Regions from separate parts of the Rahnella sp. CG8 genome, predicted to be linked through region 1. Evidence: predicted binding sites of a transcription regulator. Region 1 holds the regulator's gene; each other region holds the start of a gene.
The links. Region 1 encodes CRP, which controls carbon source genes, mostly activating them, when cyclic AMP is high. Its sites were predicted from a motif close to ATGTGANNNNNNTCACAT; they were not measured.

Region 1 (10,460 bases):
GCGCGCAGCCGATCAGGGTATCGACCAGTCGTGGTACCAGAAAATGCACGCCGTTCATCGCCAGCAATTGCAGGGTATACACTGCAGTCACCGTCATGCCGACCATCGCCAGTCCGTAGTTTTTGCGCAGAACGGTATAGGACAACAGGGTGATCAGCAGCATGCACAGCAGCGTGGTGCCTTCCGGCAGTTCCAGTTTGAGCAAGCCTGAGGCAATCAGCAATCCGGCCAGCGTACCGAGTGCACGGTGCTGGATCCTCACCCGCGTGGCGTTATAACCGTTCTGGCTGACCAACATGATAGTCAGCAAGATCCAGTAGGGTTTGGGCAAATTGAAGAACAGACCCAGACTGCTGCCAATCGCCAGAATAATGCCCAAACGTGCGGCATTACGCAGTGCCACGGATTTGAAGGAAAGATAGCTTTTCAGCGCGGGCCAGAAGGGCAAACGCGGCTGGGTGTTCATCAGGTCACGTTTGTACAACGGCCGCTGTGTGCGTAACAGACGGGCAATGCGGCTGAAATGGTAATAACAAAACTGACCTACCGGATTGTCCGGGTTGCGCGCGGCGATTTTCTCCAGCGCGGTCAGCTCATTGGCCATCGTAAAGCGCCCGGATAAACGGTGATAAAGAATATCGTCGGCAATCACCCGAAGACGGGTGGAAATCACCTGTGCATTTCGGCGGATAACCGCTTCGGCATGGCTTTCCTCCACCAGTTTCTGCACTTCTTCCGGCTGATGCAGGCTCACTGTAATGTGCTCCTGCAAATCGAGCGCTACCTGAAAACGCTGAAACAGCCGTTTATGGTGATGATGATGTCCGTGCTGGGGCAACATGTGTAATTGCTGATAAAGCAGGGCAATCAGGTCGATAACCTGCTGCTGGCGGGTTAGCAGTGGGGGTAACGCGGTTTCGGGATCGGTGTGTTGCGTCAGCAGGCTGTACTTGGCTTCGAAATAATCCGCGAGTTGAAGATAGAGCTGGCTGAGCGTTTCGCGCATCGGTTGTTCTTCCGAAATACGAAACCACGCCCAGTTAAACAATCCGTACCAGGCTGTGCCAGCGGCGAACAACACCGGGGCCTGCCACATCGGGCGCACGCCCACCATACTCAGCGTGAAGATAGTCGCCACCAGCGCACCGGGCAACAGGCGCGCATGCAGCGGGCTGATTTCACCGGTGACGCCGAGCAGTAACGCCAGCGACAGCATGATCAGCGGCAGCGGTATATGCCAGCTTTCGAGCATCAGTTGCAGCAGAAGGCTGCTCACGGCAAAGAGTGAACCGCCAACGAGCAGGCGTTTGAAAAAGCGTTTATGCGGGGTATCCAGACCGGCGATGTTACAACAGGCCGGGCAGAGGGAAAACAGCAGGCCCATTTGCAAATTGCCAAACAGCCAGCAAATGCCAACAGGTAAGCACAACACCAGCGTCTGGCGCAGCGCGTAGTTCACTTCAGGATGGTAAAACAGTCTTCGCCATAGCGTCATGGGTAAAGCTTAGCCCATAAAAAAGGCGCGACAGTGTTTTGCCGCGCCAATTTTTGAGGGATTAACGTGTGCCGTAAACGACAATCGTTTTACCGTGTGCGGAGATCAGGCTTTGATCTTCCAGCATTTTGAGAATGCGTCCGACTGTTTCACGTGAACAACCGACGATTTGGCCAATTTCCTGGCGGGTAATCTTGATTTGCATCCCGTCCGGATGGGTCATTGCATCAGGCTGTTTAGCCAGATTGAGCAAGGTTTGAGCGATACGACCGGTAACGTCAAGGAAGGCAAGGTTGCCGACTTTCTCTGACGTCACTTGCAGACGGTTGGCCATCTGCGCGGAGAGACGCATCAGAATATCCGGGTTAACCTGAATCAGCTGGCGGAATTTTTTATATGAAATTTCAGCCACTTCACAGGCAGTTTTAGCACGTACCCAGGCACTGCGTTCCTGACCTTCTTCGAAGAGTCCCAGCTCACCGATGAAGTCACCTTGGTTAAGGTAGGACAGTATCATTTCCTTGCCTTCTTCATCTTTAATCAGGACAGCAACTGACCCTTTCACGATGTAGTAAAGCGTTTCGGCTTTTTCACCCTGGTGAATCAGCGTACTTTTAGAAGGATACTTATGTATATGACAGTGAGACAGGAACCATTCAAGAGTCGGGTCTGTTTGTGGCTTGCCGAGAACCATTTGCTATTATCCTCTGTTGTTATCGCTGCCCAAAATCACAGGGCTCAGAGTTCCCTGTACGGCACTTCAAATCCAAAGCGCCCTTTCAGCATATAACTCTCCAGAAATGCTGCAAGCGGATGTCGGAGTGCAACAGCCTGTTTATTGCTGTCATCACCGTGGGTTCTGTACTTAAACCGCAAAAACCGTCACCGCAATTTACTGGAAAGTATGTTTCGGCTTTGTTTGTAGCACAGGTTTGAGATGCTGTCTTCTGTTGTCTCGCTTCAGCATGATGGCGATCGGGTTACGTTGCCAGATTTTAGGTGAAAGGGTACTCTGAGAGCAGATTTCGACAAGTTTATTCACCGGGAGAATAGTTCATGCATGCACGTGTCAAATGGGTTGAAGGACTGACATTTTTAGGTGAGTCTGCATCGGGTCATCAGATTTCAATGGATGGAAACGCGGGTGATAAAGCCCCAAGCCCGATGGAAATGTTACTGATGTCCGCAGGGGGGTGTAGTGCAATCGACGTGGTGTCAATTTTGCAAAAAGGTCGTAATGACGTGCGTGATTGTGAAGTGAAGCTGACCTCACAACGCCGCGAAGAAGCGCCGCGTCTGTTCACTCACATCAATCTGCATTTTATCGTCACCGGTAAGGATCTGACCGATAAGATTGTTGAACGCGCAGTCAGCCTGTCTGCCGAAAAATACTGTTCTGTGTCTCTGATGCTGGGGAAAGCGGCCACAATCACCCACAGCTTTGAAGTGATTGCAGCCGAATAAAGTTTACTCGATCTTCTTGCCTTCCATCAGGCGCTGCACCAGCGGCGCCATGATCAGCTCCATCGCCAGCCCCATTTTGCCGCCCGGCACCACCAGTGTTTTGATGTGCGAGATAAACGACCCTTGCAGCATGGCCAGCAGATACGGGAAATCGATGTCATCCAGTCCCTGAAAATGAATCACCACAAAGCTTTCATCCAGTGACGGAATGGCTTTGGCGGCAAACGGGTTCGAGGTGTCGATGGTGGGTACCCGCTGGAAATTGATGTGCGTGCGGGAAAACTGCGGGGTAATGTAATTGATATAGTCATCCATCGAACGCACGACGGAATCCATCACCGCTTCACGGGAATGCCCGCGCTCGCCGGTATCGCGCACCAGTTTCTGGATCCATTCGAGGTTGACGATAGGCACTACGCCGACCAGCAGGTCGACCTGCGCGGCAACGTCAATTTTGTCCGCCACCACACCACCGTGTAACCCTTCGTAAAACAAAATATCCGTCGGTTCCGGCAACGCCTGCCACGGCGTAAAGGTACCCGGCACCTGATTGTAGGGAACGGCTTCGTCATAAGTATGCAGATACTTACGTGAACGGCCAGTGCCTGTTTTACCGTATTCGATAAAGCTTTTTTCCAGCAAACCAAAGTCATTGGCTTCCGGCCCGAAGTAGCTGATATGACGTCCCAGATCGCGCGCCTTGCGTATTGCCGCATCCATTTCAGGACGGGTGAAATGATGAAAACTGTCGCCTTCCAGTTCCGCCGCACGCAAACCAAGCTGCTGAAATATTTTACGAAATGCCACGCTGGTGGTCGTGGTGCCTGCACCGCTCGAACCGGTCACGGCAATAACAGGATGTTTGGCTGACATAATGCGCTGTTCTCCATAAAGGTGATGCAGGCAGGCGAGACGCGGTCTTTTCTGTGGTCGAAGATCTGGCGTCAAGGCTGCGCATAATTAAGCCTATTGTTACCATATTTATTCGCGAAGCCAAAGAGGGCATCACTATTCTAAACCCGCCAGCAACGGTTGGATCAGCGGGTCTTTCTGGTGGAACAGAGAAACAATGTCATGCAGCGCCTTGCCTGTGTACTCCTTTTTCCACGCCAGACTGAGCGGGGAAGGGGCGCGCGGATAGCGGATTTGCCGGGCGATCAGCTCGCCGCTGTCGAGATATGGCTGGCACAGATGGCGCGGCAGAAAACCGATACCCATTCCCTTCAGGTGACAGGCCAGTTTAGTCGCCACATCTGCCACGATGATCTGCCGTTGCCCGGTCAGCAACCAGGCTACCCGCTTGTTCAGATGGCGCGAGGTGTCTTCCACATTGATGGCAATGTACTGACGCAACACCGCTTCTTCCAGCATGCCAGTGATGTGCTGCAGCGGATGAAAGGGTGCATGAACAAAAACCCAGTCCACCTCACCCAGCGGCAGCAGATTCACGGCGTTAGAAAGGGATTCGGTGCCGGTGACGCCAATCGCCAGCTGAAAATCTTCGTACAGCAGCGTATCCCATACCCCCATGTAAATCTGTCGTGTGAAAGTGAACTGCGTGAACGGGTAGCGCTGCGTCAGACAGCTTAATAACGCCGCCAGAGTTTCAGGGCAGTACATCAGATTGTTCACCACCACATTCAGCTGGCGCTCAATGCCGTCGTTAATCTGCTGCAGTTCTGCCGGTACACCCTCCAGCCAGGTTAGCCACTGGCGACATCGTTCAAGCAGATGCTGTCCGGCGGGCGTCAGCGACACCGTACGGGTCGTGCGGTTGAGCAATAACGTCCCGGCACTGTCTTCCAGCATCTTAATTCGATAGCTGATGGTCGCGGGCGTTTTATGCAGCATCTCTGCCGCGCGGGAAAAGCTGCCTGTTTGTGCGACGTGCATAAAGGTTTTAATCGACTCCTCATCCAGCATAGGTCACCCGAAGTAATGTTAATGCATTGAATGAAAAAGATTTTATAGATTTAACCGGATGAGAATTGTGGACTTCATCAATTTTATGGAATCTTTTTCCATATTTCGATTGAGCAAGTTGGAAAAAGTTTCTACAGTAATTGCATTGAGGATAAATCCGCCAATCTGGCGGGCTTATCTCACCGGTTTTATTTTAAATGCAGGGATGAATGCCATGGAACTTCCGGTTTACCCGCTGACCCAGGCGGCCTTCGCGGCTTACGGCGATGTGATTGAGACGACAGGTCGCGATTTTTTTCATATCAACGACGGCAAGGTTGAGCGGTACCACGATCTGACCAACGTGGAAATCCTCGGGCAGGATCGCCCGCTGGTCAGCATCAACCGCGCCCAGCCAGCACCGTTGCCCATTGTGGTGACGCAACTCGAAAAACACCCGCTCGGTTCACAGGCGTTTGTGCCGATGCAGGGCGAGCGCTTTATCGTGATTGTTGCGGCAGGGGGCGAGACGCCGGACATCTCCACGCTGAAAGCCTTTATCACCAACGGCCTGCAGGGCGTGAATTATCACCGGAATGTCTGGCACCATCCGCTGTTTGCGTTTGAGACGGTGACGAATTTTCTCACCGTCGATCGTGGCGGCGCAGACAACTGTGATATCAGTCAGTTACCTCAGGGCTATCAGCTTATTTTACCCGTTGCGGCGGGATTAAAGTCGTGACGCTATAAAGCATCTTGCATAAGATACAAGCATCTGAAAACAAGCGAAACGCGGGCGCTCAGCGCCTGATGCTGGAGAAATGTGAGATGGCCGAAGTAAAAAAACGGGGGCGTCCTAGCCAGCCTGGTTCTGGTTCGCAAAAGGGCGCTCAGGCCTTAGAACGCGGCATTGCGGTGTTGAATTATCTGGCGCAGTCCGGCGGCAGTTCTTCTGTCAGCAACATTGCAGAGAATTTGTCGCTGCCCCTTTCCACCACCTTTCGACTGCTGAAAGTGCTGGAAGAGGCCGATTTTGTTTATCAGGATGCGCAACTGAGCTGGTGGCACATCGGCTTACAGGCGTTTACGGTCGGATCGTCTTATATCCATAACCGGGATGTATTGTCAGTCGCCGCGCCTTATATGCAGCGCCTGATGTTGTTGTCGGGCGAAACGGCCAATCTGGCGATCCGCAACGGTTTCGAAGCGGTACTGATCGGCCAGCGGGAATGCCAGTCGATGGTGCGGATGTGCGCGCCGCTTGGCAGCCGTCTGCCACTGCATGCCTCCGGTGCCGGGAAAGCGTTGCTGTATTCGCTGGATGACGAGGCGCTGATGAGCCTGATGATGCAGGCGGGGTTGAAGAACTTTACGACGCACACGCTGGATAATCTGAATGCGTTGAAAAAGGATCTGCAACACGCGCGTCAGCAGGGTTTTGCACAGGACAGCGAAGAGCATGTGACAGGGCTGAACTGTCTGGCCTCGGCGATTTTTGACAGCAATAACAATGCGGTGGCGGCGATTTCGATCTCCGGCCCCAGCTCCCGCTTAACGACGGAGCGTTTTACCGATTTAGGCGAACTGGTGCGGGATACCGCGCGTGACATCAGTCTGGCCCTGGGCCAGCGGCACTAACCGGTTCGTCCTGCGATCCCCGCTCTGTCGTGAGCGGGATTTTTTTCAGTCAAATTAAAGTTGGAAACTTTTTCCGTTATTTTATGCAAAGCGGAATTACCTGAGGATTTAGCTATGGCTCGTATGACAGCTGCACAGGCAGCAATGTATGTGTTGGAAAAAGAAGGGATCACCACCGCGTTTGGTGTACCGGGCGCAGCGATTAACCCGTTTTATAACGCCATGCGCCTGCATGGAAAAATCCGTCATGTGTTAGCCCGTCATGTGGAAGGTGCATCGCATATGGCCGAAGGCTATACCCGGGCGAAAGCCGGGAACATCGGCGTGTGCCTGGGGACGTCTGGCCCGGCGGGTACCGACATGATCACCGCGCTGTATTCCGCCTCGGCGGATTCCATTCCGATCCTGTGCATTACCGGTCAGGCACCGCGCGCGCGTCTGCATAAAGAGGATTTTCAGGCGGTGGATATTCAGGCGATTGCCGGTCCGGTGAGCAAAATGGCGGTGACCGTGCTGGAACCTGCGCTGGTGCCGCGTGTCCTGCAACAGGCGTTCCATCTGATGCGCTCCGGTCGCCCCGGTCCGGTACTGGTCGATCTGCCGTATGACGTGCAGACCGCCGAAATCGAATTCGATCCGGAAACTTATGAATCGCTGCCCGCTTACAAGCCTGCCGCCACCGTCGCTCAGGCCGTCAAAGCGATGGAAATGCTCAACGCCTGTGAGCGTCCGCTGATTGTGGCCGGTGGCGGTGTGATTAACGCTGATGCCGCCGCGCTGTTGCAGCGCTTTGCTGAAATAACCCAAGTGCCGGTGATCCCGACGCTGATGGGCTGGGGCGTGATCCCGGACGATCACCGCCTGATGGCTGGCATGGTCGGATTGCAGACCGCGCACCGCTACGGTAACGCCTCACTGCTGGCGTCGGATCTGGTATTTGGCATCGGTAACCGTTTTGCCAACCGTCATACCGGCTCGGTAGAGAAATACACCGCAGGCCGCAAAATCATCCACGTTGATATCGAACCGACACAAATCGGCCGCGTACTTTGTCCTGATTTAGGCATTGTGTCTGACGCCGGTGAAGCCCTGAAACTGCTGATTGAAGTGGCAGAAGAACAGAAAAAAGCCGGCAAACTGCCATGTCGCGAAAGCTGGATCCAGGAATGTGAAGAACGCAAACGCACCATGCTGCGCAAAACCCACTTCAACGATGTGCCGGTCAAACCGCAGCGCGTCTATGAAGAAATGAGCAAAGCCTTTGGCCGCAACGTGAATTACGTGACCACCATCGGACTGTCGCAGATCGCGGCGGCGCAGATGCTGCACGTATTTGAACCGCGCCACTGGATCAACTGCGGTCAGGCGGGCCCGCTGGGCTGGACCATTCCTGCGGCACTCGGCGTTTGCATCGCGGCACCGGAACGTCAGGTGGTCGGGATTTCAGGCGATTACGATTTCCAGTTCATGATCGAAGAGCTGGCGGTCGGTGCGCAGTTCAACATTCCTTACATCCACGTCCTGGTGAACAACGCTTATCTCGGCCTGATCCGCCAGTCGCAGCGCGCCTTTGATATGGATTACTGCGTCCAACTGGCGTTCGAAAATATCAACTCTGAAGACGTGAAAGGTTACGGCGTCGATCACGTGAAAGTGGTGGAAGGGTTGGGATGTAAAGCGATACGCGTCTTCAAGCCGGAAGATATCGCCCCGGCGTTTACAGAAGCTAAACGTCTGATGAAAAAACATCAGGTGCCGGTGGTGGTGGAAATCATGCTGGAACGCGTCACCAATATTTCCATGGGCGGCGAAATTGACAGCGTGAATGAGTTTGAGCCGGTTGCCGATAATGCGGATGACGCACCGACGCACGTCAGCTTCATGAAATATGAATAAGCCAGGAGGCTGAAAATGCTCAAGTTCTCTGCGAATTTATCCATGCTGTTTCTGGAGGTAGATTTCCTTCAGCGCTTTAAAGCGGCGGCTGACAGCGGGTTTACGGCGGTGGAGTTTATGTTCCCTTACGACTATCCGGCTGACACCCTGAAGGCGTTGCTGGCGCAAAATAAGCTGCAACATACGCTGCACAATCTGCCCGCGGGCGACTGGGCGGCGGGCGAGCGCGGTATTGCCTGCCTGCCGGGGCGTGAAGCGGAGTTTCGCGAAGGCGTGGCACAGGCCATCGCTTACGCCAAAGCACTCGGCAACCGCAAAATTAACTGTCTGATTGGCAAAACTCCGGCGGGTTCTGATGCCGTCAGCGTGACGCCTTTGGTGGTGGAAAATCTGCGCTATGCCGCACAGGCGCTGGCGAAAGAGGGGCTGATGCTGCTGATTGAGCCGATCAATCACTTTGATATGCCGGGATTTTATCTGACCGGTACGCAACAGGCGCTGGATCTCATTGAACGCGTCGGCTGTGACAACCTGTTTATCCAGTACGACATTTACCATATGCAGCGGATGGAAGGGGAACTGGCGAATACCCTGATCCGCCATGCGGACAAAATCGGTCATTTGCAGGTGGCGGATAACCCGAACCGTAATGAACCGGGTACCGGTGAAATTAATTACGACTTTATTTTCGACCTGATTAAAAACTCGGATTACGACGGCTGGGTCGGTTGTGAATATAAGCCGCGGGCGCGCACGGAAGAAGGATTAGGCTGGCTTAACGCCTACCGCTAATCGTTATAAAACGCGAGAAACAGACATTATTCACCCTCGCGGTGAGGGATTTCTGTACGCCAAATTTCAGTCACATTGAAAGGGAATTAGCATGAAAATTGGATTTATCGGCTTAGGAATTATGGGCGCACCGATGGCGCAACATCTGGTGGATGCCGGGCACAGTCTGCATTTCTCCACACTCGGCAACGTGCCTGCTTCACTGACCGATGCCGGTGCCAAAGCCTGTGCGACACCGGCAGAAGTCACCGTTCACGCCGACGTCATTATTATCATGGTGCCGGATACGCCAGACGTGGCAACGGTGCTGTTTGGTGACAATGGCTGCGCCAGCGTGCCGCTGAAAGGCAAAACCATTGTCGATATGAGTTCCATCTCACCGATTGAAACCAAAACGTTTGCGCAGCGTGTGCAGCAACTGGGGGGTGAATATCTGGATGCGCCGGTTTCCGGCGGTGAAATTGGCGCGCAGCAGGGCACGCTGACCATCATGGTGGGCGGTAAGGAATCAGTCTTCAACGATATCAAACCGCTGTTTGAGCTGATGGGTAAGAACATCACGCTGGTGGGCGATTGCGGAGCCGGGCAAACCTGCAAAGTGGCGAACCAGATCATTGTGGCGCTGAATATTGAAGCTGTCTCGGAAGCGCTGCTGTTTGCTTCCCGCGCCGGTGCCGATCCTGCCCGTGTTCGTCAGGCTTTGATGGGCGGATTCGCCTCCTCGCGCATTCTGGAAGTGCACGGTGAGCGCATGATCAAGCGCACTTTTGCGCCGGGCTTTAAAGTCGCGCTGCACCAGAAAGATCTCAACCTGGCGCTGCAAAGTGCCAAAGCCTTATCAATCAGCCTGCCTAATACGGCGACCTGTCAGGAGTTATTCAATGTCTGTGCAGCAAACGGCGGATCGCAGTTAGATCATTCGTCATTAATTCAGTCGCTGGAAATGATGTCGAATCACAAAATCGGTTAATTAAGTAAGGCTGGCATCAATGTCAGCCTTTTTTAATCCACAAGCACGTCCCTAACGTATTATGAGGAATTAAGGATGAATGAATCAGAATGCACTCAGCAAGAACGTTATCGTGAAAGAGGATACAGCAACGATCTTCTGCCAAAATTAAAAGAAAAAAGAAACTGGAAAGGATTTAATTATTTTACGCTGTGGATGGGTTCGGTACACAACGTGCCGAATTATATTGCAGTCGGCGGATTTCTTATTCTCGGGTTGTCTACGTTTAGCGTGATGATGGCGATTATTATCAGCGCGCTGTTT
Region 2 (10,460 bases), on a different contig from region 1:
CGTGACGCCACGAATTCATGTGGCCGCCGGCACCGTGCAACATCAGACCCAGCTTGATACTTTTTGAATGGCTCATGAAATCTCCTTAAAGCTGGCCAGCCAGCAATTCGATGGACTTCAGCCGCACACCGGCTTCAGTCAGTGGAGTGTGAATAACAAATTCGTTCACGCACAGGCGGCGCTGAATATCGCGCAGTTGCTCGTGGATATCGCCCGGCGTGCCGTGCAGCACGCTGATTTGCTGCTGTTCGATCTGGTATTGCGTCGCACCTGACTGCCGCACAAAGGCTTCAGCCTGTTCGCGGGAACCGACCGTAACGTGCCGGTCGCCCAGCGTGACGCGAAAATTATGCTGGCCGGTCACCAGTTCAGCGGCCTGCTCGCGGGTTTGTGCCGCCAGGGCCGCCAGACTGACCAGCGCCTGCCCTTGTCCGGCGGAATATTCGTGGAAGGCCAGCACCGATTCGGTCATCACTTGCGCTGAAGCATTGATAAAACCGGCGAAGACAAAGTTCCAGCCCAGTGACGCGGCCAGACGCGCGCTTTCTTTGCTGGCACCGAGTAAAAATCGCTGCGGTGCCACCGGCGGACGCGGCAACGCACGGGCTTCTGTGCCCGCCAGATGGTCATCCAGATGCGTGAGATAATGTGTCAGTTGCTGTAACTGCGCCGGGAAACCAGGCGATGATTCGGCCGGTGCGTGGGCACGCAGCGCTTTGGTTGACAGGGGTAAACCACCGGGCGCTTTGCCGATGCCGATATCCACGCGATCCGGCGCCAGTGATGACAACAGATGGAAATTCTCTGCCACTTTATACGGGCTGTAATGTTGCAGCATCACACCGCCGGAACCGATCCGCAGCCGGGAAGTGCGCGCCAGCAGCCAGGCGATCAACACTTCCGGCGAGCTACCGGCCAGCTTTTCAGTATCGTGATGTTCTGACACCCATAAACGGTGATAGCCCAGTTTTTCTGCAGCCAGCGCAAAAGTCAGCGTGGCGTCTAGCGCCTGCGCAGCGGTCTGCCCGTCATTGATCGGGCTTTGATCTAATAAACTCAGTCGGTAATTCACCTGCGCATCCCTTTTTATCCGTTGTGATAAAAAGAGTTCCACGAAATAAGTTCAAAGCTAAATAATAAAAACACGTTTCTATAGTCAGTATTTTGCTATGCAGGCCACTGTGCAAAACGACTATAAATTATAGCGACTGAGTATTTAGTGATTGGCTTCTGTCTGACTAGCATGAAATGAAGCGCTACATTTGGGTAACAATCATTTTCAGACAATAAGGTTATTTCGCCATGAGCATTTCACTTGCCGAAGAAACGAATAGCATTGCCCCCCGACATGAGACAGGACTGGAAGAACAACTCATCGCTTATCGCCGTGAATTACATCAGCATCCTGAATTATCCAATCAGGAATTTGTGACCACGCAAAAGATTACCCAATGGCTGAATGCTGCCGGGATCCGCATTTTATCGCTCGGGCTGAAAACCGGCGTGGTGGCTGAAATTGGCCCGGAACACGGCCCGGTTGTTGCCCTGCGCGGTGACATCGATGCCCTGCCGATTGAAGAAGCCTCCGGTGTGCCGTTCAGTTCGCAACAACCCGGCGTGATGCACGCCTGCGGCCACGATTTTCATACCTCCGTTATTCTCGGCGCGGCCCATCTGCTTAAAGCAAGGGAAGACCAGCTACCGGGCCGCGTACGGTTGTTTTTCCAGCCTGCGGAAGAACGGTTTGGCGGTGCGTCGCAACTGATTAAAGCCGGTGCACTGGAAAACGTTGATGCGATTTTCGGCCTGCATAATGCGCCAGAACTGCCGGTCGGCACCTTTGAGACAAAAGGCGGCGCATTTTATGCCAATGTGGACCGCTTCCAGATAACCGTGACCGGCAAAGGCGCGCACGCCGCACATCCGGAAGAAGGTACCGACAGCATTGTCACCGCCAGCCACATTGTGACCGCGCTGCAAACGGTAGTCAGCCGCAACGTCAGCGCTCAGGAGGCGGCGGTAGTCAGCGTCACCCGTATTGAAGGCGGCAACACCTGGAACGTATTACCCCAAACCGTGGAACTGGAAGGCACGGTGCGCACCTACAGCAACGGGATCCGCGAGCAAATCCCTCAGCGGATCCGCAAGGTGATTACCGGGGTGGCAGATGCGCTGGGGGCGAAGGCTGAACTGCACTGGTTTGGCGGGCCGCCAGCGGTGGTGAATACACCGCGCTGGGCAGACTTTGCCTTACAGGCCGCTGCGGAATTTGGCTATAACGCGCAAGTAGCGCAGGCACAAATGGGGGGCGAGGATTTTGCATTTTATCTGCATCATGTGCCGGGTGCGTTTGTCAGCATCGGCTCTGCCAGCGATTTCGGCTTGCATCATCCGCAATTTAATCCTGATGAGTCGGCTATTTACCCGGCGGCGAATTATTTCCAGCAACTGGCAGAAAAAGCGCTGAGTGAATTAACCGGAAAATAACCTTTTCATACCTGACTTTATTTCCTCACGCCCGGATATTCCGGGCATTTTTCGTGCAAAATTTCCGGCGCAATGTATTTCCACTTTCTCTCTTTGATTATTTAATTTTGTTGTTTTACATCCCTGTAACACTCGGGAATAGTGAAAGCGTCACCTCACGGTCATCACCCCTTAAAATAAGAATGCAGGGTAAAAATAATAATGATGAAACATAGCGTAACCATCACAGCCACCGCCATCGCGGCAATATTAAGTTTTTCATCAGCGGCATACGCCGCGCCAGGTATTGATCTGATTGCCAATGAAACGCCGGTGAATACACCGAAAAGCCCGGAAGCCGTGGCAAAAATCCCGGCCAACTTTAAGTTTGTCGAACCGGGTACGCTGACCGTGGCGCTGGCTGTGCTCGGCAGCGCCCCACCCTTCGGGCTGTACGCCCGTGACAATAAAACCGTGATCGGCAGCGAGGCGGATATCGCCCGTCTGGTCGCCGACGGTTTAGGCCTGAAACTCAAAGTGGTTCCGGCTTCGTGGGAAGACTGGCCGCTGGGCGTGACGTCGGGGAAATACGACGCGGCCATCTACAACATTACCGTCACCAAAGACCGCAAAACTAAATTTGATTTCGCCACCTACCGCGAAGATACCCTAGGTTTCTATGTGAAAAGTGACAGCAAAATCACCTCGATAAAATCCGCACCCGATATCGCCGGTAAACGCATTATTGTCGGCTCCGGCACCAATCAGGAAGCCGTGTTGCTGGCGTGGGACAAAGAAAACCAGGCTAAAGGATTACCGGCGCTGAAACCGCAATATGTCACCGATGACGCTGCCGCGACGCTGGCTATCCAGTCCGGTCGTGCCGATGCCACGTTCGGCCCGAACGTCACCGGCGCGTATAAAGCGTTGCTGACCGGCAAAACCAAACTGGTCGGCACGGTGCCGGGCGGCTGGCCGAAAACCGCCAATATCGCGGTGACGCTGAAAAAAGGGAATGGTCTGGTGGATGCCGTGCAGGCGTCGCTGAACAGCGCCATTGCCAGCGGAGCGTATATCAAAGTGCTGGACCGCTGGGGCGAAAGCGTCGAGAAAATCGATCACTCTGAAATTAACCCGCCGGGGCTGGGCGACTGATCAGGAGCAGAAACGATGAGCGAAGATATTTTCATTCAGACCGTGCCGGAAGACCCGCTGATTGCGCCGGTCATCGAAGGATTATTCGGTGAATACCGCGACCGTTACGGCGATTTCTTCTCGAGCCAGCCGCCGGAAGATGACAGCGTGTTTTCCGCGCCCGATGGCACCTTCATTGTTCTGCTGAGAAACGGCGCGCCCATTGCAATGGGCGCGTACAAACGCTACGACGAGCAGACTGCCGAACTCAAACGCATCTGGACTCACCGCGCGCTGCGCCGTCAGGGACTGGCACAAAAAATCCTGCATGAACTGGAACGTCGTGCAGCCGCGTACGGTTACCGGCGGGTATTTCTCACCACCGGATTCCGCCAGCCCGAAGCGGTCGGATTGTATTTGTCCCGCGGTTATCAGCCGCAATTCGACACCCGCCTCGATCCGGAGGTCTATTCCCGGCCACCGTATGACGGGCGCCTGCCGTTTACCAAAACGCTGAAGGCGGACGTGCCGGTCACGTCATCTGCAACGTAACAGAAAGAGAAAATGATGAGCGAAAATGCCCCTTCATCTGTGAATCATCCGCCGCTGAAAGTGGTGCCAGCGCGCTATCCGTGGCGTCTTGCCGGTGCGGTTTTTTCGGCGTTTATTCTGCTGGGCATCATCCAGTCGATTGCCACGAATTCCCGCTGGGAATGGGGCGTATTTCGTCAGTGGTTTTTTGATCCGGTGATCCTGTCCGGGCTTGGCAAAACCCTGTTGCTCACGCTGCTGGGCACCCTTTTTGGGGTGATTTTCGGCACGGCACTGGCCCTCGCCCGCCTGTCGAAATCCTATTTACTGAACGCACTGGCCTGGGGGTATATCTGGCTGTTCCGTTCCCTGCCGTTGTTGCTGGTGCTGATCATTCTCTACAACTTTTCCTATCTCTACGACAACCTTTCGCTCGGCATTCCGTTCACCACGATTTCCTTTTTCAGCACCCCGACGGTGGATTTGCTGGATCAGTTTTCCGTCGCCGTGCTCGGTCTGTCGCTGGTGCAGTCGGCCTATACCGCCGAGATCATTCGCGGCGGGATTTTAGGGGTAGAACACGGCCAGCATGAAGCTGCGGCCGCGCTGGGATTACCGGCCTACCGCCGGACCTTCCGCATCATTTTGCCGCAGGCGTTACGTTCAATTCTGCCAACCGGTTTTAACGAAGTGATCAGCCTGGCGAAAGGCACATCGATTGTTTACGTCCTGTCGATGCCGGAACTGTTTTACACCGTGCAGGTGATTTACAACCGCACACAGCAGGTGATCCCGCTGCTGATGGTCGCCACCATCTGGTATCTGCTGATCACCACCGTGCTGTCGGTTTTGCAGTATTACGTCGAACGCTATTTCTCCCGCGGCACCGTGCGTCAGGTCGCGCCGACACCCTTGCAGCGCCTGCGTCAGTGGCGCGTCGCCCGTTCTTAATAAAGGGAAAGCACTATGTCAGAAGCCTTTGATTTATTCGTTAACCGCCCGCAGGAAGCGCCTGTTGAGCAGCTGTTTCCACGCAAACCTCAGGCTGCTACCGTCGGGCGCATCGAAATCAATAATTTGAGCAAATACTACGGCGCGCACAAAGCGCTGGATAACGTGAGTCTGCGCATCGAACCGGGCACCGTGACCGTGATCCTCGGCCCGTCCGGCTCGGGGAAATCGACCCTGCTGCGCACGATTAACCATCTTGAGCGCGTCGACGAAGGTTTTATTCAGATTGACGGCGATTACATCGGCTACCGCCGCAAAGGCGATACGCTGTATGAACTGAAAGAGCGCGCCATCCTCAAACAGCGCACACATGTCGGTTACGTTTTTCAGAATTTCAATTTATTCCCGCACATGACGGTGCTGGATAACATCATCGAAGCGCCGGTGGTTCACGGTCTGCTGAGCCGCAAAAACGCCATCGCCCGTGCCTGTGAACTGCTCGACACGGTCGGTCTGCGCGAAAAAGCGCACGCATGGCCGCGTCATTTGTCCGGCGGACAGCAGCAGCGCATCGCCATCGCCCGTGCGCTGGCGCTGAATCCTAAAGTCATGCTGTTTGATGAACCGACGTCCGCCCTCGATCCCGAACTGGTTGGCGAAGTGCTGGATGTGATTAAGAAGCTGGCGCAGTCGGGCGTCACGCTGGTGGTCGTCACCCATGAAATCGGCTTCGCGCGCCAGGTGGCGGATCAGGTGGTGTTTATGGTGGATGGTCGCGTGGTTGAAAGCGGCGCTGCCGCACAGGTGCTGGAACGGCCGGTTCATGCCAGAACCCAGGCTTTTCTGGAGAAGGTGCTTTAAGACTGGCAAATTTAGTATTTCTTAAGACCGGGAATATTTCGGTTTCTTACCCGCAGTGCTCATTTGACGCGCTGCGCCGAAACCGCCCGGGAGGGAGAAGTGCTTTTCCCTCCCGGATCTCCCTTCGCTTTTTCAACCAGCGATCCGCTCGCTGGCTATGTTTCAGGTATCACCGCGACAGGCTGGAACCTCTCATTCAGCAAGCTTTCTGAATCGCCCGCCACCCACAATCCGTATTTTCCCCGTTTACCAAACGCCATTTTGGAATACACTTCATTCCTAAATTTCATACTCCGTTTTGTGGCGCAGATCACATCTTAATTGTATGATGAATACATTATTCAACTGGGTGATACACCATGAGCACCGCAATCTCTCTGGTATTCCAATATGTTCGGGCGTTTATTCTGATTTATCTCTGTTTATTCGCCGGGAATGCGATTTCATCTCTTTTACCGCTCACCATTCCCGGCAGCATCATCGGCATGCTGATCCTGTTTGGTTTGCTTTCAACCCAAATTCTGCCGTTCAAATGGGTCAAACCGGGCTGTAATGTTCTGATTCGCTATATGGCGTTACTGTTCGTCCCTATCGGCGTCGGGGTCATGAATTATTACGAGCAACTGCGCACGCAGTTCGGGCCGCTGGTGGTGTCGTGTCTGGTCAGTACCCTGATTGTATTGCTGGTTGTCGCCTACTGTTCCCACTATATCCATGGCGAACGCGGTGCGGTGACGGATAAAGCGGAGGATAAAAATGATTGATATATTGTGGTCGCTGCCGCTGACGCTGGTGGTGTTTTTCGCCACCCGTAAGCTCGCTATTAAACTCAAAATGCCGCTGCTCAACCCGCTGCTGATGTCGATGGTGGTGATCATTCCGCTGTTGCTGGTCACCCATATCCCTTACGCGCGCTATTTCGCGGGCAGCAAGATCCTCAATGATCTGCTGCAACCCGCCGTCGTGGCGCTGGCGTTTCCCTTGTACGAGCAACTGCATCAGATCCGCGCCCGCTGGAAATCCATCATCAGTATCTGTTTTATCGGCAGCGTGGTGGCGATGGTGAGCGGCACCGCGATTGCATTATGGATGGGAGCAACGCCGCAAATTGCCGCATCGGTATTACCGAAATCCGTCACCACGCCGATTGCCATGGCCACCGCGCAGTCGATCAATGGTATTCCGGCCATCAGCGCCGTGTGCGTGATTTTCGTCGGCATCCTCGGCGCGGTCTTTGGTCATACGATTTTGAATGTTCTGAAGATCACCACCAAAGCCTCACGCGGGCTGGCGATGGGTACCGCATCACACGCACTGGGTACCGCCCGCTGCGCAGAAATGGATTATCAGGAAGGCGCATTCAGTTCACTGGCGCTGGTGATCTGCGGCATCATCACCTCCCTGCTCGCCCCGTTCCTGTTCCCCGTCCTTCTCGCCCTCTTCGGTCATTAACCTATAACGAGCACAGATTCCTCTAACGGGTTCGGATTGTATCAAGGCGGCAACTGAGCGAATCCCCGGGAGCTTACAATAAGTAAGTGACTGGGGTGAACGAAGGCAGCCAACGCAGAGACAATTTGAAGCAGGACGAGGAAAAAGTGTATGTCACTTAAACCTTAGAAAAAGTGACATACAAAGCTGAAAGTACCCGGTTTAAGTACAGTCAGAAAAGAATCTGCCGGTCTGCCGTAAAAGCAGACAGGCAGCGATAACGAAGAGATGGAGCCTGGCGCGTAAGCTTACGCGCCGGAGAGTATTACGAATTCATCTGGAACAGTGACATACCCTGCATGGCGCTGTAGGTCTTATAGGATGCCTGAAGCGCAACCTGCTGCAAGGTGTAGGTCGAAATTGCTGAGGTCCATTCGGTATCGACCAGATTACTGAGTTTGGTCGAGTTCGATACATCACGGTTGTCGCCCAGTGTATCGAGATTATCCAGTTCGGACATCTGCGTACCCAACTCTGAACGCACGGAAAGCACGTTGTTGAGTGAGTTACTCAGGCCACGGTTGGCTTTATCGATGGCATCGGTGTATTGCGTATCCGTGGTGTTATCCGCCGATGGCGTTCTCAGCGCAGTCAGCGCACCGTCGATGGTTTTGAATAAATCTGATTCGCTCGGAGAACCGTCCGGTTCGGCTTTCGCATCACCGGTTAAGGCATTAAAAATCTGGTTACCGGTATGGTTGATGGTCATGGTACGACTGGTATCAACCTGCTGAGTAATAGACGTCGTGCCCCCGGAATAGGTTACCGCACCCGTTGTGGCGTCCTGCGTATAAGGCGGAGTATCACTTTTGTAACCGGCGAAGATGAAGCGGCCGTTACCGTCGGTGCTGTTCGCCAGGTTCACCAGTTGCGATTTCAGGCTGTCCAGTTTAGTCGCCAGAGAAGAACGGTCGTCATCGCTTAAAGAACCGTCACCGGCCTGAACGATCAACGTCTGTGCATCCTGAATGGTCGAGGTCACGCTGCTTAAAATCGACTCTTCCTGACTCATACTCTGGTTAGCAAAGGTACGGGCCACGGAAAACTGGCTGTTCTCCGATTGCGCCTGCCGTACCAGCACCGCCTGCGACGCCGCCAGCGGGTCATCCGAAGGCTTGCTCACTTTGCTGCCGGTCGACAACTGTAAACCGGTCGCCTGGAAACGGTTCTGACCATCCAGTACCGCATTCATGTTTTGGTTGTAAATCATATTGGTACTAAGACGCATGGCATCAGTTCCTTATCAGTTCTGGGATCAGCGAATGTTGATGATCGCGTCGAATATCGTCGAAGCCGTCTGCACGACCTGCGCGTTCGCCAGATAATATTGCTGGTAACGTTGCAGATCGCCGTATTCTTCATCGAGGTTAACCCCGGAGATAGACTGCTGTTGAGCGGTGAGCTGCGTGACGATATTCGCCTGTGAGGTGCTGGTGGTGGTCAGCGTGGAAACCTGGTTACCCACGTTACTTACCATGCTGGCGTATGCGCCCGACAGGGTGGATTTACCTTCCACCAGTTTCGCGGTTTGCAGATTCAGCAGTTTCTGCGCGTTGGTGTTGTCACTCACGCCGCTGTCTGCCGCACCCGCTGCGGCGATCAATGAAGAATCACTGATAGCCAGATTCATGCTGCCCGCAACATTGCTGACCGTTTTGATGGTGATGCTGTCATTGGTATTCGGCGTGCCGGTGACGGAAACCGACAAGCCATCGAAATTCATCGTCGGATCACCGTTGCTGTCGGTGCCCGCCGTCGGGGTGATTTTTGCCCCGTCGGAAACGCGGGTTACATCCCAGCTGGTGCCGTTGTAAGCCATGGTGTAATCGCTGGCTTTCACCGCGGCCGTGTCGGTATATGCCACGCTCAGTTGGGCGCTGCCGGTATTTTTGGTGTTGCTGACCGTGGTCGCGCCGGTGAAGGAGAAGAAGTCCGTCCCCGCGTCACCGTTGAGGTCAAAACCGGCTTTGTTGGTGGTATTGAAGCTGTCAGACAGCGCCAGCGCCAGTTGCCCGAGCTGGTTAATGGCCGGTTCCAGGTTGTCTTTACGGAAAGCCAGCGTGCCGCCGAGCGAACCGGTGGTCAGACGGCTTTCCTGAATTTCAGAAACCGAACCGTCCGGTTGGGTCATGCCGACCGTCAGTTTGGAAGGATCGGCACTGGACGGCATCGCAACCACCGTTTTGGCGTTGCCGCCGCTCACCAGCGGCGTGCCGTTGGCGAATGAAATATTGTAAGTATCGCCGTCCTGCTGGGTCACGACCACACCGGTGACGTTGTTCAGCTGACTGACCAGTTGGTCACGCTGATCGAGCAAGGCGTTAGGTTCCTGTCCGGTGCTGCCACGCGTCGCGGTGATCTGACTGTTCAGTTTGGCAATCTGCGACGCATAGGTGTTGATCTGGTCAACATTCTGCGTGACTTGCTGGTTAACGGCGGTATTCATGTCGTTCAGGTATTTGGCTGAACTGTTGAACTGCGCGGTTAAACCCTGTGCCTCACCCAGCACTGCCTGACGAGCCGCACTGTCGCTGGCATTGCTGGTCAGCGTTTGCAGGCCTTTAAAGAAGGTCGACATGGTGGCATCGATACCTGTGGAACTGTCGCCGAGCAGGTCATCGATAGAGCTGGCCTGATCAAGCTGCGTTGACAGCGCGCTGCCGGTTGCGCTGGCACCCAGAAGCTGCTTCACCACGAAAGAGTTGTACTCACGATTCACACCGGTCACCGTCACACCGTTGCCGATATAACCGGCAGGAGTAGAGATGCCATTACTTTGCGTAATAATGGCGGTCTGGCGGTTATAACCGGCCACACTCACGTTAGCGATGTTGTTCCCGGTGGTACTGAGCGCCGCCTGCGCTGCGTTCAGTCCGCTCATTGCGGTATTAATTAAGCTACTGGACATGAGTGACCTTTTGGCTGCCGGTGACTTTTTACCACCGTGTAATTAAGGAAGCTGAGCCGGGGGTTTCCCCTTTTCCCATTCTGATCGTGTTATCGGCCTGCACCGCTAAAACTTGAGA
Region 3 (10,460 bases), on a different contig from region 1:
TTGTTGCATATCCGGGACATCTGGTACAAACACAGTTCCCTGCTGGGCGAACTGTCGCCAGAGAAGCGCCTCGATAAGTTATGTGAACTGAACGTGGTTGAGCAAGTTTACAACCTCGGCCACTCCACCGTGATGCAATCGGCCTGGAAACGCGGCCAGAAAGTCACGCTGCACGGCTGGGTTTACGGCATTCTGGACGGACGTCTGCGCAACCTAGAAGTTGACGCCACCAGCCGCGAAACACTGGAACAGCGCTACCGTCAGGGCGTCTCCGCCTTGCTGAACGGCGACCCGCAATAACAAGCCGCCCTACTCTACAGAAATTCAAAAAACAAAAGGCACAAAAATGTGCCTTTTTTAGTGCCTTTTTATTACTCAGCGCCGTTCAACAGTATCTGAACCTGTCAGTCTGATGTTCTCAATTGTCGACGGAGATATAAGCACGCACCAGAATAGCGCATCGTTGCTTCTGCCCCTGATCCGGAGGTTTTGACCGCAAAAAGCGTCTCCGGCGCGCCCCGGCGTTCTGTCAATAACTGCGGGTTGACTAAAAGCTCAATCACGGAGAATCGACGCCTGTCGGGGTTCAACACAGGGAGAGGAGATTAGTATCACTTGTATCTGTCCAGAAAATCTAATCATAAACAAAGCCCTGAGTAAGTATTACGAAACAAAAATGAGTTTAAATGACACCGGATGCCAGACAAGCGAGCAAATAACGTGTAAATAAGAACAATGTCTTGTTCTCTCAGCGCATGGATAGTCAGAAACATTAGCGTATGAGCTTTTTACAATTCCTGGCCTGTTCTTTTCGCTACCCCTGCCGATTTTTATTTCAGCCGCATTAAGAAGTAGTCAGCAAGGTATTCAATAAAAATTCACATGGCAAGCTTACTAGGAAACGTCTTAGCCATAATTTATATTACAAAACCTATCCCCTGTTCAGATAAGGGTTGTATATAGAAATTCAAAATAAGAACAATCTTGGTAAAAGAAGTCATTACTAAAAACTAACAGAACCACCACATATTCCCTTACGGTTTGCAAGAAAAATCCCCTTGCTAATTTCAAAAGAAATTATGTAAAGTACACTCGAGATAAAGAGTACTAATTAAGATAATAAAATCAAATAAATAACATTTAGCAAAAATTCATACACAGCAAAAGTCAGTCCGAGAGGTTTACGTGAAAAGTAATCATGTTGATGAGCATGCTACATGCGGATTCTGTGATAGTAAATTAAAGGAAAACAGCACCCTATGTCCTTATTGTGGTGCTGAAATCATCATGGCCTATATTGACAGACCTACGAGGAAGTTAATTTTATATTTGCGGATCATCTTGATTTTTATTTCAGCTCTTTTAATCCTGTTACTCTACCAAAACTATAACTTTGTTAATCTATCTGTCATTTTAGCGATACCTTTATTCTTACTTGCCTGGGTTATGCCATGGTTATTTTTCAGAATAAAAAACAGGGATAACTATATTTGGAGGAAAAAGAACCCGCTGATTTAGTGTAAAATATTTTTTGTTATATAAGGCACTGAGGTTATAGCACTATGATTTAGTTACCTCCTCTGTCTACCCTCTTACTTTATTCACCCAAGCAACATTTTGCAGACACAGAGGTCGCTTTGAGCCTGGAATCGTAACGACGGTAAATGAGGAGGTTACTTGAAGTTATTTTCCTGGGAAAACCACTGTATTCCAACCCCGGCTTTATGGAGGAGAACGGCATGCAGTACCCGCAAGGATTTTTTATTAATGACATTTTCACAGCAAATCATGAAAAATAATTCTCCTGCAGTCAGGTTCGATTTTCCTGCATAGAAATAAGTACCGTTAAGTTCCTCAACTGTATCTAGTTTTTATCTTTTCATCCCTGATTATTTTCATTAACTTATTTACTCCATTAACTGACATGCGTTATATGAAACTATAATAATCCATGTAAATATTAAAAATAACCTATACCTAAAAAGCATAATTTTCAATTTTAATTTTACCGGGCATACAACAGATAAGTTGAATAGATTATTTATTATTTGAAATGAATATAAAAAAACGGCCTCCAAATCTGAAGGCCGTTTTTAATTAACTGCTGTGCGGGGCGCAGCCGAACTTTACTCGTCCAGCATCACAACCTTACCAACATACGGCAGATGGCGATAACGCTGGGCGTAGTCGATGCCGTAGCCGACAACGAATTCGTCGGGGATCGGGAAACCGACGTATTCGACTTTTACGTCCACTTCGCGGCGCTCGGGTTTATCCAGCAGGGTACAAATGGCCAGAGATTTCGGGCCACGCAGTTGCAGGATTTCACGCACTTTGCTCAGCGTATTGCCGGAGTCGATAATGTCTTCGACGATCAACACATCTTTACCGCGAATGTCTTCGTCGAGATCTTTGAGAATCTTAACGTCGCGGGTGGTAGACATGCCGTTGCCATAACTGGAGGCAGTCATGAAATCCACTTCGTGCGGCACGTCCACGGCGCGACACAGGTCAGCCATAAACATGAAAGAACCGCGCAGCAATCCAACCAGCACCATTTCGCTGCCGCTGTCGCGGTAGTGTTCGGTGATTTCACGGCCCAACTCGGCAATTCGGGTTTTGACTTCCTCTTCGGAAATCATGACGTCAACACGATGTTTCATATAAAAACTAACCACCTGATTTAAGAATACTTATCGCTGTTTTTCAGAAAAACAGCGACCATATAGTGGAAAGGATTATATCAAAGAACCCGCCGATGAGTAACGCTGGTGTCAGCTTCCTGTGTAACCGGGTCAGCTAAACTTAATCATTAGATACCGCGATATTTTTTATCCCAAAAGCACCATTTTTCAGATACATAACCAGTGCATTCCGCCATTGAGCAGGCATCTGGGCACCCGTAGGGGAAAAGGCAGAGGTTTTAAAGGCCGTTGCCCGAGAAAAACTATGGTTAACAAGAAAACCAGGCTTATCGCCATTTAAAGAGGTCGACGTTGTTTTCATCTGAGCAAAATTGTTATTGATTTTAATGAGAACAAAACCTAATGAACTTTCTTTAGAAAAACCTGATTCCAAAGCAACCGCCATATGATGTGTCATTCCTGCGGGCCTGCTCTTTAAAAAATCAGGCATGCTTGAGCGCCCCCATTTTTCTCCCGCTGCCCCGGAAGCATAACGGTTCATTCCTTGCTGAGACTGGTTCGTAAGTGTTTGCTCATTTAGATGTCCCATTGAACGATCGAAAACATTCACCGGAACGAGTGAAATCATTTTTTTGCACGTATCAAGTACCCCGATAAACCATTGGCCTGGGCTGGCTGATTTCCAGTCAATCAAACTCCTGTCGATATAACCCAGACACGAGGTACTACAGGAAAAATACTGCGGATTAATTGTTTGCATGTGTTTATCTGGTCTGAAAAATACGGTTAATGATGTCGACAGCATATGTCACCGTTTCCCGGACGCTGCGGAAATTATCATCCGGCCGCGTCCGTAACTGGCGGGTTTCTTCAATTTCCAGCGTTTTACATGCGTAATTCAGTAATGCGTCACTCATCGTCTTCCCCGACCAGAATAATGCGGATCCCCAATTTTTCGATGGCATCGCGGTATTGGCTGCTAAGCCCGCTGTCGGTGATCAGCGTATCGACCTTGCCTAAGTGGCACACCACATTCGGGCTTTTGCGGCCAAATTTTGACGAATCCACCAGCAGGAAAATACGCTCAGCCGCTTTACACATCGCCTGACTGACGCCGTGAACTTCGTTGAATGTGGTAACACCGCCGTCGAGATCGACGCCATCTGCGCCGATAAACAGTTTGTCGAAATTGAATTTATCAAACGCGCTTTCGGCCAGACTGCCGTGGAAGGAGGAGGATTTTTTGCGATAGGTGCCGCCCGGCATCAGGATGGTCTGGTCATTATCCAGTTCCACCAGCGCATTGACGATATGCAGGCTGTTGGTCATGACGGTGATGTTATTAAACTGACTGAGGAAAGGCACCATCTGCATCACGGTGCTGCCCGCATCAAAAATCAGCGAGTCGCCGTCCTGAATTTCCTGAATAGCTGCGCGGGCAATGCGCAATTTTTTTCCGGTATTAATGTGGGTTTTACGGTCGATAGGCTGGTCGCCTTCTTCACGGCTGAGCACCACACCGCCGTAAGTGCGGATTACTGCACCCTCTTCTTCCAGCAGGGTGAGATCTTTGCGGATAGTGGTGCCGGTTGTGGCGAAATGCGCGGCGAGATCGTCCACCGCCGTCTTTCCAAATTGCTGTAAATGCTCCAGTATCGCCGCCTGCCGTTGCTTAGGTTTCATCACGATTTTCGCTCAAATTTTAAGATAAATTCACAGCCATAATTCTTTTTGAAAGATAATAGCTTTTAAAGTGAAAATATCATGATTTCGGTTCAATCGCTAATGATAGTGCAGTTTGAATATTCGGATCTTTCGGGAAGATCACACCTGTCATCAATTGTTCCCGGCTCATGCCATTAAGCGACGTTACCGGCCGGGGGCGGGCGAAAATCGTCAGGCCGCGCAGTAAAAAGCCGTCACAGACTTTTTCCTGTTTATCGAAAGCCAGCGCCAGTACCACTCTCGGTTTGAAACGTCCGCCGGAACGCCCGACGCCCACATTTCCCTGTAAACACAATCTGTCGAATGCCCGGTTAAAGCGCTGTAACTGCCACCAGCCGAGCGCGATTTGTGCCACCCAGGCCAGCACCGCACAGAATATTAATGCCGCAGTCGGGGTCATTATTTTCTCCTTAACATGATGTTGTTAATAACATGATGTTGTTAATGACAGAGTAATCCGCCCCTGCATAACAGAGGCGGAACACATCAGAACATCACCTGACCGCCGGTGATATTGATCGACTGACCAGTACAATACGAGGCTTTATCGCTGGCATAAAACAGCAGCATATCCAGCACATCCTGATAGTCGCATCCGCGTTTCAGCGGCACTTTATCGATGTAATACTGCTCGACTTCATCGGCCTGAATGCCCAGTTTTTTGGCGTATTGCGGTAATAATGACTGGAACATCGGCGATTTGAGTAAATTGCCCAGCATCAGCGAATGCACGGTAATACCGTACTCTGCCAGATCCAGCGCCAGAGACTGTGTCAGCCCCACGCCGCCGAATTTGGCCGCGCTGTAACCGGCATTATGTTTGCTGCCCACTTTGCCGGATTTGGAGTTGATCTGAATAATGCGTCCCGGAATACGGTCGCGGATCATCAGGCGCGAAAACTCACGGGCGCAAAGGAAATATCCCACCAGATTGACCTGCAACGAGAGATCAAAGTCGTTGAGGGCAAAATCCGTGATTGGCGATGCCTTCGCCATCCCTGCGCTGTATACCAGTAAACTGACCCTGCCGAACGTCTGATCCACCGCTTTCGCCAGTTGTTCTACGCTGGCTTCATTGGTGGCATCGACTGCAAATCCGAACGCCCTTTCCTCGCCAAACTGCCGGTTAATCTGCTCTGCCACCGATGCGGCATTCTTCTCATTCAAATCCGCCACCGCCACGCGATAGCCGGATTCAGCCAGCCCCTGACAGAGAAATGCGCCCAGCGTCTGCCCCCCGCCGATCACGACTGCAACCTGTTCCATAACTGACTCCTGACTCTGATAGTTAATCGATAAATTTCAATACGCTGCCCAGCGGAATATCGTCGGGCGTGGTGCCTTTTACATGTACGCTGCCGGGAAACTCAGCCTCGGCACTGCCGTCAAAACGCAGGGTGATATGCCCCAGCTCGCGCAGATTTTGCATCGCCACCTCTCCCACGGCGGTCACCGGATAACGCACATCAGCCAGTTCCATATACGCGCCACGATGCAATTCCCCTTCCATTTTCCCGGGCTGGTGAATGAAGCAATAATCCTGAATATCCGCTGGCGCCCCTTCACGGAAGGTGATCAGCATCTGGTCGGTTAAGGCTTCACGGGCGAAATCGCCGATTTGCGTAATAGTGGTTTGATAAATGGTTTGCACAGTGACTCCTTACTGGTAAATGAAAGCGGAAGCGGCCCAGGCGATAAGTACCGTCGGTGCGCCGGTCAGAAAACGGCTGACCAGCACCGAAGGCACGCCGACGCGCACGGTGTCCTGTTTGGCTTCGGCGAGCGAAAGTCCGACAGGAATGAAATCGCACGCCGCCTGAGCGTTGATGGCGAAAAGTGCAGGCAGCGCCAGATGTGGCGGGATATTGCCCAGCCCGATCTGCACCCCCACCAGCACGCCGATAACCTGCGCGATCACCGCGCCCGGGCCGAGGAAAGGAGAAAGCAACGGGAAGGAACAGATCAGCGCCAGCATCACCAACCCGACCGGGCTTTTCGCCAGCGGCGTCAGCCCGTGCGCCACCAGATCACCCAGCCCGGAGGCCATAATGATGCCGATCAGCGCCGCCACGAACGCCATAAATGGCAGGATGGTTTTGAGCACGGTGTCGATGGTGTCGCGCCCGGCCTGGAATAAAACGGCTACGCCGGAGCCCATCCCCATCCCGACTTTCGCCAGCAGGCCGTCGCTTTGTTCGGTAATTTTTTTAGTGGTGTCGTAGTCGCGTCCTGCCGCAGCCGGTGCGGGTTTAGCCGCTGCGCTTACCGGCTCAGCCGCCTCTGCGCTTTCCAGCACGATGTCATGCTCACGGACACCGGAAACATAAATGTCTTCGGTAATAAATTGTGCCAGCGGGCCGGATTTACCGGTCGAATGGATATTAACCGTCGGGATGCGTCGCTTTGGGTAGATGCCGCAGCGCAGCGTGCCGCCACAGTCGATTACCGCCACACCGATTTCCTCTGCCGGTGGCTCACCTTCTTTAAAACCGTCTACCGTTTCCCAGCCGGTCAGTTCTGCCAGCTTGTCGACAATCGCCGGGCGCGTGCCCGCCGTGATATACATCACTTTTTTGCCGGGTACCGCCTCAATCAGCAACGGACCACCCCAGCCACCTTCACCCCGGTTAATGCGAATCGTAACGCTCATTTTCTGCTCCGCTTTTTAGAATTTGACCTGATTAGAATTGAACCTGATTACAACTGAACCTCACGATCAAGCTGAATGCCCATCTTGCGTTCAAAGATGCGGGTGGTGAGATCCGTTACCCAGCCGCGGAAGAAGTTAGTCACCATACCGACCAGGAAATAACTGACGGCCAGCGGCCCGAGCGGTAATCCCAGCGTGGTCAGTCCGCTGGCAACGCCGAGATACACAAACAGTTCGCCGGGGTTAATATGCGGGAAGAGTCCGTTCATGGAATGGCAGCTGTAGGAGCCTGCGGCGTAATAGCTGGGTTTGTAGATTTCAGGCATAAAACGCCCGAGGCTGAGGGTCATCGGATTGCAGAAAACAAAGGTGCCAATCACCGGTAACAGCAGATAACGTGAAACCGGATTTCCGGCACAACGCTGCGCCAGACGTTCGATCCGCCGCTGTCCGACAAACACGATCAGCGCGTTCATGACGACCAGCAAACTAATTAAGAGAGGCAGAATGCCGGTGACCATGCCGACAAACACCTCTCCCCCTTTTTGAAACAGGCCGATAAACCACTCGGCACCGTGCGTTATTACATCGATCATCATCTTCTCCTGTAGGGATACGTGGGTTTAAGCTTTCATGTTTTGTTACTCCACGCTGAAAATATAATCATATTGAATTTATATTAATTATATATTGATCACATTTTGAAAGTTTAATCTTTCAAATTGAAAGATAGATATTCGAAGGAGTAGCACAGGCAAAGAAAGAAACGGGAGGGAAAGGAAAGACGCGGGCCGGAGGATCGCCCCCGGCCGCTGATTTTTAAGAAATTACAGAAAGGAAAGCAGTAAACCGGATCACGCGGATACCGTAAAGCCGAGCATCATGCCGGTGTCTTCGTGTTCCAGCAGATGACAGTGCGCCATGTAAGCATGTTGTTTATCCGCCAGATGATTAAAGCACACCAGCACTTCGCTGCGGGCGCCTTCAACGCGCACGATGTCCTTCCAGCCCTGACGATGGGGCGCGACCGGCTGACCGTTTTCAGAAAGAATACGGAACTGTGTGCCGTGGATATGGAAAGGATGCAGCATCATGTCGCCTTCGCCCGAAAGGGTCCATTTCTCATACTGGCCTTGTTTCACATCGAAAGCGGGCAGGTTCATGTCGTAGGCTTTGCCGTTAATTTTGTTGCCCTGCATGAAATCATAACCACCGGACGATTGACTCATGTCCATTCCTGCCATACCGCCATGACCGTCGTGACCGGAACCGGACATACCCGGCATTGCGGCCATCCCGCCCCCGCCGTGATCCATGCTCATGCCGGCCATCGCCTTGTGGCCATAACGTTTCATCAGCGCCGCCATACCCTGCTGATCAAGCTGCGGATCCATCATCAGTTGCAGCCAACGGGTCGGCAGATTATCCACTGACACCAGCGCCGGAAGCGGCACCAGCGTGTCCGGCAATGAACTGCCGCTTTGGGTCAGCGTCGGCTGAATGCGTAACACCGGCAACGGTTTGTCGAACGGTGCCAGCGTCATGCCCATTTGCTTCACCGGCAGCGTGACCAGATCAAAAGCTTTGCCGTCGCTGCAATCAATCAGCACTTCAAAACGCTCGCCCATCAGCAGCGGCAAATCGCTGACTTTCACCGGCTCAGGCAGGAAACCGCCGTCACTGGCGATGACATACATCGGCCGCTGATCGCTGGTGGCGATGTGCAGCGAACGTGCATTACAGCCATTGAGTAAACGAAAACGTACCCAGCCACGGGAAATTCCGTGCTGCGGATACACCGCGCCGTTGGTCAGCATGTGTTGCCCGAACCAGCCGACGGCGGCGGTCATGACGTCCATCTGATAATCGATTTTACCGGCGTCGTTCAGGCGCTTATCCTGCAAAATGACCGGAATATCATCCACGCCCCAGCGTTTTGGGATCTGCAACAGATCACTGCTTTCATCTTCGATCAGCACCAGCCCGGCGAGCCCCATCGCCACCTGATAACCGCTGGTCTGATGCGGATGCGGGTGGAACCAGCAGGTCGATGCGGGTTGATCAAGTTGCAAACTGACTTTGCGATTCTGGCCGGGTTCGATTAATCCCTGCGGCCCGCCATCCACGTCACCGGGAATTTCCAGCCCGTGCCAGTGAACGGTGCTGGCCACATCCAGCCGGTTATTGATGGTGACGCTGACCGGTTTCCCACGACGGATACGCAACGCGGGGCCGAGAAGATTACCGTTTACGCCCCAGGTTTCAGTGTTCACGCCGGGCAGAAACTGGCTCTGCCCGCGCTGTAATGTGAGCGTAATGGCGCTGCGGATATCCGGTTCGAGCAATGCCGGGATGGGCAATGCCGGGCGGTCAGCGGCGAGCGCAAAGCGGCTCCAGCCGGGCAGCATACTGGCGGCGCCCATCAGGGTCGTCCACTTCACGAAATCGCGTCGGTTCATTTTTCGGTCCTTTTGAAGGGTGATAACCAGACAGATGGCGCAGGCGTGCCATAATAGTACGACAGCCTATTCCTTCCCCTAAGGGGAAGGTCAAGCGGTTCAGCGGTAAAAGAAATTTGGTGCCGCTCAGTGCAAATATGGTAACGTCCTTTTAACTGCCTGTGAGCCAAGTCCTTCTGACTTTCAATCTACAAGAACAAGAACACACCCATGAAAAAAACAACACTGTGTTTGTTATTACTGTCGCTGCTCGGTTTCTCCTCCGCCAGTCAGGCGCTGAGTGAATCAGAAGCGGAAGATCTGGCGGATCTGACGGCAGTCTTCGTTTATCTGAAAAATAACTGCGGTTACGAACAACTGCCGAACACCCAAATCAAACGGGCTATCGTGTTTTTCGCCCAGCAAAACCGCTGGGACCTGAGCAATTACAACAGCTTTAACATGCAGTCGATGGGCGAAGAAAGCTACCGTGATCTGAGTGGGATCGCCGTGCCTAAACCGACAAAATGTAAGTCTCTGGCCCGCGACTCGCTGAGTTTACTGGCCTACACCAACTGAATCCTGTCAGCCGCTTTTCAGCCGTGAGCTCCGTCATTCTGATGCCGGAGCCTGTTTTCTTTCCCCCTGTCCCCCGATTTTTCGCACCACGCCTGCCTCGTCTACACTTAATCTACATTTACCTGTCTGAAATTCAACCGTGCATGGACAGGCAGAGTTAGCTATCATGTGCGCCCATTTTTATGGCTGCGATTGATCAGGAGAAACAACGACATGTCCCGGAACTCGTCATCCAAAGAAATATGGTATGAGACGCTGCACGCCCATTTTGGCCAGTACTTCAGCGTCGATAAAGAGTTATACCGAGAGAAAACCGATCATCAGGATCTGGTGATTTTCGAGAACGCGGCGCTGGGTCGCGTCATGGCGCTCGACGGCGTGGTGCAAACCACCGAGCGTGATGAATTCATTTACCACGAAATG

Region 2: the regulator CRP is predicted to act here: its motif matches at 6,242-6,259, upstream of HGO41_RS07720 (CidA/LrgA family protein).
Region 3: the regulator CRP is predicted to act here: its motif matches at 7,703-7,720, upstream of srlA (PTS glucitol/sorbitol transporter subunit IIC).

What each region holds. Positions count from the first base shown of each region.
Region 1 is NZ_JABAED010000008.1:181,032-191,491, forward strand. Features, by position in the region: gene HGO41_RS10290 (YccS/YhfK family putative transporter) at 1-1,495, opposite strand, end outside; gene crp (cAMP-activated global transcriptional regulator CRP) at 1,557-2,189, opposite strand; gene HGO41_RS10300 (OsmC family protein) at 2,552-2,959, shown strand; gene HGO41_RS10305 (phosphoribulokinase) at 2,963-3,832, opposite strand; gene allS (HTH-type transcriptional activator AllS) at 3,968-4,882, opposite strand; gene HGO41_RS10315 (ureidoglycolate lyase) at 5,097-5,603, shown strand; gene allR (HTH-type transcriptional repressor AllR) at 5,690-6,499, shown strand; gene gcl (glyoxylate carboligase) at 6,614-8,395, shown strand; gene hyi (hydroxypyruvate isomerase) at 8,411-9,187, shown strand; gene glxR (2-hydroxy-3-oxopropionate reductase) at 9,279-10,157, shown strand; gene HGO41_RS10340 (allantoin transporter) at 10,233-10,460, shown strand, end outside.
Region 2 is NZ_JABAED010000006.1:76,534-86,993, forward strand. Features, by position in the region: gene HGO41_RS07685 (LLM class flavin-dependent oxidoreductase) at 1-76, opposite strand, end outside; gene HGO41_RS07690 (MsnO8 family LLM class oxidoreductase) at 86-1,072, opposite strand; gene HGO41_RS07695 (amidohydrolase) at 1,303-2,487, shown strand; gene HGO41_RS07700 (ABC transporter substrate-binding protein) at 2,689-3,621, shown strand; gene HGO41_RS07705 (GNAT family N-acetyltransferase) at 3,637-4,152, shown strand; gene HGO41_RS07710 (amino acid ABC transporter permease) at 4,168-5,082, shown strand; gene HGO41_RS07715 (amino acid ABC transporter ATP-binding protein) at 5,098-5,943, shown strand; gene HGO41_RS07720 (CidA/LrgA family protein) at 6,303-6,707, shown strand; gene HGO41_RS07725 (CidB/LrgB family autolysis modulator) at 6,700-7,395, shown strand; gene flgL (flagellar hook-associated protein FlgL) at 7,700-8,662, opposite strand; gene flgK (flagellar hook-associated protein FlgK) at 8,690-10,342, opposite strand.
Region 3 is NZ_JABAED010000009.1:76,471-86,930, forward strand. Features, by position in the region: gene can (carbonate dehydratase) at 1-300, shown strand, start outside; partial or broken gene HGO41_RS25835 (STM2901 family protein) at 1,752-1,868, opposite strand; gene hpt (hypoxanthine phosphoribosyltransferase) at 2,127-2,663, opposite strand; gene HGO41_RS10765 (hypothetical protein) at 2,806-3,405, opposite strand; gene HGO41_RS10770 (hypothetical protein) at 3,410-3,562, opposite strand; gene srlR (glucitol operon DNA-binding transcriptional repressor SrlR) at 3,555-4,328, opposite strand; gene gutM (transcriptional regulator GutM) at 4,408-4,770, opposite strand; gene srlD (sorbitol-6-phosphate dehydrogenase) at 4,857-5,636, opposite strand; gene srlB (PTS glucitol/sorbitol transporter subunit IIA) at 5,659-6,021, opposite strand; gene srlE (PTS glucitol/sorbitol transporter subunit IIB) at 6,031-7,020, opposite strand; gene srlA (PTS glucitol/sorbitol transporter subunit IIC) at 7,068-7,616, opposite strand; gene cueO (multicopper oxidase CueO) at 7,875-9,479, opposite strand; gene HGO41_RS10810 (YacC family pilotin-like protein) at 9,690-10,037, shown strand; gene speE (polyamine aminopropyltransferase) at 10,251-10,460, shown strand, end outside.